Regions from separate parts of the Bacillus sp. NEB1478 genome, predicted to be linked through region 1. Evidence: predicted binding sites of a transcription regulator. Region 1 holds the regulator's gene; each other region holds the start of a gene.
The links. Region 1 encodes CtsR, which represses protease genes until heat stress. Its sites were predicted from a motif close to ATGGTCAATAAAGGTCAAACA; they were not measured.

Region 1 (3,283 bases):
GCTGTTCGCCCATTAAAGCGGTACGCGAGCTGGGTTCAGAACGTCGTGAGACAGTTCGGTCCCTATCCGTCGCGGGCGCAGGAAATTTGAGAGGAGCTGTCCTTAGTACGAGAGGACCGGGATGGACACACCGCTGGTGTACCAGTTGTTCCGCCAGGGGCATAGCTGGGTAGCTACGTGTGGACGGGATAAGTGCTGAAAGCATCTAAGCATGAAGCCCCCCTCAAGATGAGATTTCCCATCACGTCAAGTGAGTAAGACCCCTTAGAGATGATGAGGTTGATAGGTCTGGTGTGGAAGCGTGGCGACACGTGGAGCTGACAGATACTAATCGGTCGAGGGCTTATCCTTAAAAAAGCATAACGTTTGGAAACGTCGTATCTAGTTTTGAGAGAACATACTCTCAAACCCAATAAATCATGGTTAACGTCATGATAGGTTCAGTGATGATGGCGAAGAGGTCACACCCGTTCCCATACCGAACACGGAAGTTAAGCTCTTCAGCGCCGATGGTAGTTGGGGGTCTCCCCCTGTTAGAGTAGGACGTCGCTGAGCAAATGAGGAAGATGGATGAAAATCCATCTTCTTTTTTTGTTTTGAAATGGTAGAAGATAGCCAAGATCCATCTTCTCTTTTTGTCGATTGATGTTGGTTCGCGAGTATCTCATGAAAAACTGTGGGATTTGATCCAAAAAGTGTGAGATTGTCAAAGCAAATTGTGGGATTATTAAGCATAGAGCCAAAAAGTGAACCAAAACGAGGAAGATGGTTGAAGATATCCATCTTCTTTTTCCTCTTTATAAGTAAATTCCGGTCAAAAAAGCAAAAAAACGTTAAAAAATAAGACCAAAAAGGAAGAAGATGGACCCTTCCATCTTCCAACCTTATAAAAACACCTCTTCACAAATCCCTAAAAGCGCGCCCGCCACTCCATAATTCCACGGTAATCGCCAATAATTCCACCAGTCAGGGATCATAATTCCACGAAAAACACCGTTATATCCACGTAAATTTGAATTTAACCACGAACCGACATGATTCAACAAAATTCGCATTCAAACTCGCTTCAAACTCGCATCAAATTCACTTCATTTTCACTTCAAAATCGCTACGCCATTCTCTGCCATAGTCATTACTCCGATTTTCGACAGAATCATACAGGTTAGAGGCGGCTGGAAGGGGTAATAATGGTCACATGAGATTATTTGCATTTTATTATTTTCACAGGCTATAATATATCTATAGTCAAAGTTAGTCAAAGTCAGAAGGGGGAGGGGAAATGAGAAATATTTCGGACGTTATTGAAAATTATTTAAAACAAATTCTTTCAGGTACTAATGATATGTCTATTGAAATTAAACGGACAGATATTGCTGAAAGGTTTCAGTGCGTACCTTCTCAAATTAACTATGTAATTAATACAAGATTTACGGTTGAAAAAGGCTTTATCGTGGAAAGTAAAAGAGGTGGGGGCGGATACATACGGATCATGAAAGTCCGTACGGAAAGCTCCGCTCATTTAATTGACCAATTAACGATTTTAATTGGTGAAAGGATATCACAAGGCAACGCAGAAAATGTAATTAAGAGATTGCTGGAAGAAGACATCGTGAAAGAGCGTGAAGCAAGGCTTATGCTTAGTGTTATGGATCGCTCTATACTTAGACTTAATCTTCCAGACAGAGATGAATTACGTGCAGAACTTTTAAAAGCAATGATAAAAACTTTAAAATATCGAACCAGATAGCCCTTTTTTTCATTCTATATAAAAGGAGGGAGAAGAATGATTTGTGAAGAGTGCCATGAGAGAGAAGCTTCATTGCATTTTACAAAGATAATTAATGGCGAGAAAACCGAATTTCATATATGTGAACATTGTGCTAAAGAAAAAGGAGAAATCCTGCCAGGCTCGAATTCATTTTCAATCCACCAGTTGCTTTCTGGTCTTTTACACGGTGATGGACATGTTCCGAACACGCCGTCATCTAACTTCATTCCTCCGACACTCGCTTGTGATAAATGCGGAATGAGTTACTATCAGTTTGCGAAAATTGGGAGATTTGGATGTGATCATTGTTATAAAGCTTTTGAATCCAGATTAAATCCTATTTTCAAAAGGGTTCATGGCGGTAATACATTGCATGCCGGAAAAATACCTAAACGAGCAGGAAACAGTATTCACGAAAAAAAGCAGCTTCAGCAATTAAAGCAAGCTATGCAGCAGTATATATTAAATGAGGAATTTGAAAAGGCTGCCGAAACAAGAGATGAGATCAGGCAGATTGAGCAGCGCCTTCAGCAGGGGAGGGATACGTAGACTATGTCCTTGGAACGTTTTATCAGAGACGCGATTAGTCCCTGGATGAAAAGAGAGGGTCCTGAGTCAGACATTGTTCTTAGCAGCCGTGTCCGGCTCGCGAGAAATCTGCAGCAATTTGTTTTCCCAATAGCAGCTGATAAAGAATCAGCACATCAAGTTATTGATGAAATTTCTAAATGCATAAATGAGAAAAATGAGGTTAGTGAAACTGAAAATTTGGAAATGCTGATGATGGAAGAGTTAAAACCGCTCGAAAAAAGGGTACTTGTTGAGAAACATCTAATTAGCCCAAATTTAGCCGAACAAGCAAAGTATGGTGCAGTATTAATGAATGATGATGAATCCGTCAGCATCATGGTTAATGAAGAAGACCATATTCGGATCCAATGCCTTGCACCAGGACTTCAGCTGGAGGAAATGCTTCAAAGAGCAAATGAGATGGATAACATAATCGAGGAACATGCAGACTACGCTTTTGATGAGGCCCGGGGGTACTTAACAAGCTGTCCAACCAACGTTGGCACCGGTCTTCGTGCATCAGTTATGATGCATCTGCCCGCACTGGTTCTTACAAAAAAAATAAGCCGTATTATTCCTGCAATAAACCAATTAGGTTTAGCTGTAAGAGGGATATACGGAGAGGGAACAGAAGCACAGGGAAACATTTTTCAAATTTCAAATCAGATGACACTGGGCAAGTCGGAAGAGGATATAATAGAAGATCTCGCTGGTGTTGTCATGCAAGTTATTCAGCAAGAACGAGCTGCAAGGCAGCAGCTGCAGGATGGTTTGAAATTACAGCTTGAAGATAAGTTATACCGTTCATTAGGAACGCTGGAGAATAGCCGGATCATACAATCGAAAGAAGCAGCCAAATGTTTATCTGATGTGCGGCTTGGAATCGATTTAGAAATTTTTCAGGGCATTTCCAAGACGATCTTAAATGAACTAATGATACTTACA
Region 2 (3,283 bases), 940 kb from region 1:
TTGCAAAAAATCTGCCGCTTCTTCCACTTGCTGAAGTGAAACATCAAGCTTTGCAGACAGCCATTTGATCTTTCTTTCTGCAAGCAAATCTAAATAACAGTCGGCTAACTGATAGCTTAATGAATGTTCTAGGTTTTGCGTTCGCATTTGAATTAAGAGACATTCTCTTAAACTTCGGGCACCGATTCCTGCCGGTTCCAGTGTTTGAAGCATAGAGATCAATTCTTCACTTTTTTCAGCTGTAATTGAAAAACGCGCAGCGGTTTCCTCTGCTGTTACTGTCAGATAGCCGTTTTCATCTACACTTAACAAAAGGTACTGAAAGACTTTTTGATTCTCTTTTTCGATCGGAAGCAGAATCGATTGTTTATATAAATAGTCGTATAACGTTTCTTTTTCAATAATAAAATTTTCAAAGCTTCGTTTTTCTGCTATTCCTTTACCCTCAGTAGCCTTTTTACTTGGACTTTTTTTCAAGGTTGTAAACATGCCTTTGGGTTCTAAAATTTCAATTAAAGGATTTTCAAGCGCCTGTTCTTGAAGATAGGAAGCAAGTTCATAACCGGGAACTTGTAAAATGGCGATGGCCTGACGCAATTCAGTTGTCATAACGAGGTTTAAGCTCTGCTGCTGAAACAAACCCATTTCCATTTTATATCCCCCCTTCCCTTAATGATACTACATATGTAAGCGCTATACATCTGTTAATAATTTGTAAAAAAAGGGGGTCTGTCCCGGGGTCAGACCCCTGATTAAAAATGGGCACAAAAAAATGCCAGAACCGCTTAATAGCAGTCTGGCATTCTAAACTTTTATTAAAGTTTTGTTACGTTAGCAGCTTGTGGTCCACGCTCGCCATCGACGATTTCGAAAGATACTTCTTGACCTTCGTCAAGAGATTTGAATCCATCAGTTTGAATTGCAGAGAAATGTACGAATACATCGTTTCCGCCTTCAACTTCGATGAAACCAAAGCCTTTCTCAGCGTTAAACCATTTTACTTTACCATTTTGCATGGGTGTTTCCTCCTTACAAACGCAATAGTTTGCGTTTTGACTCGTGTTTAACCGGATTACTATGTAAATAAAATAGAACATAAAAAATGCGCACTCATTTGAATAGTCAAAAGTGGATCCAAAAGTGTTCCACTTCTTATTCAAAAAGTACGACCGCTTTAAAATCCAAACATATTCACACCGTAATTGGTTATATAAACTATAACATGCTCATTTTTAATTGTCAAAACTAGGGTATAGATTTCACTTCTTCTTTCGATTGTTCTGCTGATAAGCTATTATAAAATAGGGATTTTAAAGACATAAATAAAATGAAAATTTATTAATAAAGGAGGAATATAAATGAGCGAGGCATTTTCGGTACCTTACTTTAAAGAAAACTTCCGTCAGTTTATTGAAAAAAACAAAGATGTTTTCACCAAAACACATGCCATGAATGCGTATTACCGTTCTATTGTTGGTACTTTGATCAATGATAACCTGAATAAAAATAGTGAGACGGTTCGCCGCATCCGAAATTTAGAAATAGCTTATATTGAAGTTAAAAATGAAAAATAAGCTTATTATGAGAGAAAAAAGGGTATTGATTTTATAGAATACGTTTAAAATCATACTCGTCTCGGGCATCATGAAGATAGCCCATACATAAGGTGTTAAGAAGGATTTTTTTGCGTTCTTGACGAATGTAGATTAAGAACAGCATATCGTTTGACCTTGTTTGACCTTTTTTGTATGATGACAGTACAGTTATAAGTGAAAAAGGAGAAGGAGGAATTTTCATGAATTTAATTCCAACAGTAATCGAACAAACGAACCGTGGGGAACGCGCATATGATATTTATTCCCGCTTGTTAAAAGATCGTATCATCATGCTTGGCAGCGCAATTGACGACAACGTTTCAAACTCTATCGTAGCACAGCTGTTATTCTTAGCTGCAGAAGATCCGGATAAAGACATCTCATTGTACATAAACAGTCCAGGTGGATCCATTACAGCAGGTATGGCGATTTACGATACAATGAACTACATTAAGCCGAACGTTTCTACAATTTGTATCGGTATGGCAGCAAGTATGGGTGCATTCCTGCTTGCAGCTGGAGAAAAAGGAAAACGTTACGTTCTTCCAAACTCTGAAGTTATGATTCACCAGCCACTAGGCGGTACACGCGGTCAAGCGAGTGATATCGAAATCCACGCACGCCGTATCATTCAAATGCGTGAGCAGCTAAACAAAATCTTATCAGAAAAAACAGGTCAGCCGCTTGAAGTTATTGAGCGTGATACTGATCGTGATAATTTCTTGCTTGCAGAAGATGCCGTTAAATACGGATTGGTTGATAAACTAATTACATCTGTTGATGCAAAGTAAATAGTATGAGAAAAGGAGCCCTCAATATCGAGGCGCTCCTTTTTTTGTTTATTTAATTATCGCTACAATCTTCCCTCGGACATGTCTTTCAGATAATTTCTTAAGCCATACAGGTATTTCTTCTAATGTTATTTTTTCCGAAATCATCGAAGAAATTTTCCCATTTATAACTAACTGTGCCAATTCTTCATTCATGAAAGCCAAATCTTTTTGCTGATTGATATGATTTGAAAAATGGACAGCACCTAATGCGATCTCATGGAAAGACAAAGCTTGGCTAAAAGGTTTTACAGCCGAATAATCCGGGTTGCCGGCGATAAAGGCAATGCGTCCGTTAAAAGCAATACTCTTTAAAGAATCTGTGGCGTTTTGACGGCTAACGGTATCTAAAACTGCATCAACACCATTTTGATCTGTAAGCTCCATTACTCTTTTGTGAACATCTTCAGTTTTGTAAAAGATCACGTGATGGGCTCCAAGCTGCTTCACATACTCTTCGTTTTCAGGTGAGCATGTCGTAATGATTGTTGCTCCTATATTGGCTGCAAGCTGAATCGCAAACCCGCCAACACCACCAGCTCCCCCATGAATAAGAATCATCTCGTCTTTTTGAAGATTCATTTTTCGTATGAGAGCCTGGTAAGCGGTCATACCAGCACAAGGAAGAGCGGCAGCCTCTTCGTAAGACAATTTTTCTGGAATTTTTGCTGTTGTGTGGGCTGTTGTTACTGCGTATTCGGCAAAACCGCCATTTTTAGTAAAATCGCCGTGATAGAAAACACGATCACCTTTTTTTAGATTTGTAACACCTTCACCGATTTCTTCAACGATTCCAGCTGCGTCCACACCTAAAACATGAGGATATTCCCAGTTTGGATTTCCATTTGTGGCAACTTT
Region 3 (3,283 bases), 720 kb from region 1:
TTAGGCCTGCACGGCTTCTGCGGATCGCTTTTGCCACCTTTTCAACCGCTTCTGTCTGACCAATGACTTGTGATGATAATTTTTCGGCAAGTTCTTTCATTTTAGATTGTTCATCATGCTGCAATTTACGAACCGGAATTCCCGTTTTCGTTTCGACAATATGTTGAATGTCTTCCACTTGAACAATTGCTGCCTCTTTATCATTTTCTTGTGATTTTAAGTTTTCTTCCAGCACAAGCTCTTCTTGGCGAAGTCTGGCTGCTAGTTCATAGTTTTCATCTGTTGCAGCTTTTTCTTTTTCCTTAACGATCTGTTCTAGACGCTCTTCTACAGTTGATTTTTCAATTGTAATGTATTTAAGATTGCTCTTTGAACCTGCTTCATCCATTAAATCAATTGCTTTGTCAGGCAAGAATCGATCTTGGATGTAACGTTGTGATAACTGAACACAAGCCATCAAAGCTTCTTCTGTAAACTTCACTTGATGGTATTCTTCGTATCGAGGTGCCAGCCCTTTTAAAATTTCAAAGGCTTCATCCGCAGTCGGTTCGTTAACAATAACCGGCTGGAATCGTCTTTCTAATGCAGCATCTTTTTCGATCTGTCTATATTCTTTTAATGTAGTCGCACCAACCATTTGAAGTTCACCGCGAGCAAGTGCCGGTTTCAAAATATTACCTGCATCCATTGACCCTTCAGCAGATCCTGCACCAACGATCTGGTGGACTTCATCAACGAATAAAATGACGTTCTTTCTCTTTTGCAGTTCAGCGATTAGTTGTTTCATTCGTTCTTCAAACTGGCCTCTTACACCAGTATCTGCAACAAGTGATGCCACATCAAGTAAGTACACTTCTTTGTTCAGCAGTTTAGCTGGCACATTGCCTTCAACGATTTTTGTTGCCAGACCTTCTGCTATCGCTGTCTTACCTACACCTGGTTCCCCGATTAAGACCGGGTTGTTTTTCGTACGTCTGTTTAAAATTTCAATCACTCTTCGAATTTCGTCATCTCTGCCGATGACTGGATCAATAATTCCTGCTTTTGCCGCGTCTGATAAGTTACGTCCAAATTTATCTAAAAAGCCTCCGCTGCGTTTTCCTTTTTGAGTTTGTTCCTGCTTTTCAATGTGCTGGTCATTAAATGCTTGACCATTCATCATTTGTTGGAATATATCATCGAAAGAAGAAAAGTTCATGTTTACTCCTCCTCCGCTGTTCATTTCTTGTTTTACTTTATGATAGCAATTAGAGCAAAGTACAAATTGCTTCTTCTCTTTGTTCATTGAAATACTCATCTGGATCGTAGCAGGATTAACTTCACATTGTTCACAACGCATATTTGTAACCCCCTATAATTAATTGATTTGTTAGATTGAGAAATGGCTGACGAAAGTTTAACTCTGACCTTCTTTGACCATTCATCTTTAATCACATTATACTTTGACCTTTTTTGACTTTCAAGTATTTTGTTTTTACTGGAAATAAAAAAAGAAAAGATAAGCTCTTAACTCATCTTTTCCCTATTTTACTGCCATTTAAAAGTGATTTTTTGTCGATAATCTTCTGTTTCCCCTTTTGGTGTTAACCAAACTTCCAATTCATAGGAACCAGGCTCTAAATTTTTAACTAATAGATCTTGTTTAAATGTATCTCCTTGTTTCAATCTCAATGAAGACAAAACTTGCATGAACATATGATTCTTTGAATATTGGTAGATCACTTTCCCGTTGCTGTCTTTAATCACATAATCAAATTTTTGACTTGTTGAAAAATGAAATTCTTTTTCTTTTTCCGTTTGATTTTTTAACGTATAGCGAAAAAGGATTCCCTTTTCATTCTGAGTTTCTTGCAGCTGCAATGCAGATTCAATCCTGCCGGCTGCAATTCCGTTTTGCTGGTGTTCTGGCCGCTTTGGATTCTCACTTTTTTTCCCATCACCCATTACCGGTTCTTCTCTCCCCTCGGATTGGTTTGAGCTGTTATTCATTCCACAGCCCGAAATGGCTATCGTGAAACATATTGTTAAAAGTATACCATGCCATAAATTCTTTCTTTTCAGCACCGTTCATCACCTCAATCCTTAGTTTAGGCATTTTTGTCGATTTTCATGTTATTTAAAGGATTTTTGCTTACTTGTATGTAAAATATACCTATACCCTAAAAAAAGGAGTGTGTTTCTTGAAGACTGCACAAGTTGATTTATTACTCGAAATGAAAAAACGCACATCTGAAAAACGAGCTACCCAAAATGAAACGATTTTACAGCAGCATAGCCGTGATGAATCCTATCATACACCTGTTTCACCTGATGTAGTCGTATACCCTTCTTCTACTGAAGAAATTTCTTCTATTATGTCATTCGCAAACGAACATAAAATTCCTGTCGTGCCTTTTGGAGCAGGTTCAAGCCTCGAAGGTCATTGTATCCCTGTAAAAGGCGGAATTTCACTTAATTTTCAAGAGATGAACCAAGTCCTCGAAGTGCGCCCTGAAGACTTTTTAGTAAAAGTTCAGCCTGGTGTAACTCGAACTCAGCTAAACCTCGCTTTAAAAAAATACGGCTTATTCTTTCCTGTTGATCCAGGTGCAGACGCGACAATCGGTGGAATGGCTGCAACAAATGCGAGCGGAACAACGAGTGTAAAATATGGAATCATGCGTGATCAAGTCCGTAATCTCAAAGTTGTTCTAGCTGATGGTAAAGTCATCAATACTGGCGGATTAGCTGCAAAATCATCTGCAGGCTATCATCTGACCAGTATGTTTGTAGGTTCAGAGGGAACTCTCGGTGTTTTTTCAGAAATCACACTAAAAGTTTATGGCATTCCTGAAGCGATTCTTGCGGCTCGTTGTACGTTCGATTCTGTGCAATCTGCCGTTGAAGCGGCTGCCTCTGTTCTTGGATCTGGAACTGGGATTGCACGGATGGAGCTTGTTGATGAACGTTCGATTGTACAAGTAAACAAAAACAGCGATACCTCTTACACCGAGGCACCTACTCTTTTCTTGGAATTCCAAGGAAATCCTGCGAGTGTTGCATATGAGGCTGCTTTAACAAAAGAATTGCTGGAAAGTTTCGGTGGCATCGAATGGGTGGAAGAACGAGACTCATTAGCGAGAGCAAAACTTTGGGAAGCACGCCACCATTTAGCATATGCATTTAAACATGGTTTTCCAGGGAAGTCGATGATGTTCACAGATGTTTGTCTCCCATTGTCTGAACTATCAGGCGCTATAGTTAATGCAAGGGAAGTGATGGATACTGTTGGAGTTCCAGGTGC

Region 2: clpP (ATP-dependent Clp endopeptidase proteolytic subunit ClpP) is a predicted target of CtsR. The motif match lies at 1,722-1,742, and genes of this name have one in related genera.
Region 3: RGB74_RS15605 (ATP-dependent Clp protease ATP-binding subunit) is a predicted target of CtsR. The motif match lies at 1,400-1,420, and genes of this name have one in related genera.

The regions. Positions count from the first base shown of each region.
Region 1 is NZ_CP134049.1:3,819,696-3,822,978, reverse strand. Features, by position in the region: rRNA gene RGB74_RS19520 (23S ribosomal RNA) at 1-351, shown strand, start outside; rRNA gene rrf (5S ribosomal RNA) at 440-555, shown strand; gene RGB74_RS19510 (CtsR family transcriptional regulator) at 1,280-1,747, shown strand; gene RGB74_RS19505 (protein-arginine kinase activator protein McsA) at 1,784-2,317, shown strand; gene RGB74_RS19500 (protein-arginine kinase McsB) at 2,321-3,283, shown strand, end outside.
Region 2 is NZ_CP134049.1:829,003-832,285, reverse strand. Features, by position in the region: gene rpoN (RNA polymerase factor sigma-54) at 1-651, opposite strand, end outside; gene cspD (cold-shock protein CspD) at 816-1,016, opposite strand; gene yvfG (protein YvfG) at 1,359-1,574, shown strand; gene clpP (ATP-dependent Clp endopeptidase proteolytic subunit ClpP) at 1,796-2,386, shown strand; gene RGB74_RS03890 (zinc-binding dehydrogenase) at 2,435-3,283, opposite strand, start outside.
Region 3 is NZ_CP134049.1:3,100,410-3,103,692, forward strand. Features, by position in the region: gene RGB74_RS15605 (ATP-dependent Clp protease ATP-binding subunit) at 1-1,339, opposite strand, end outside; gene RGB74_RS15610 (BsuPI-related putative proteinase inhibitor) at 1,528-2,064, opposite strand; gene RGB74_RS15615 (FAD-binding oxidoreductase) at 2,214-3,283, shown strand, end outside.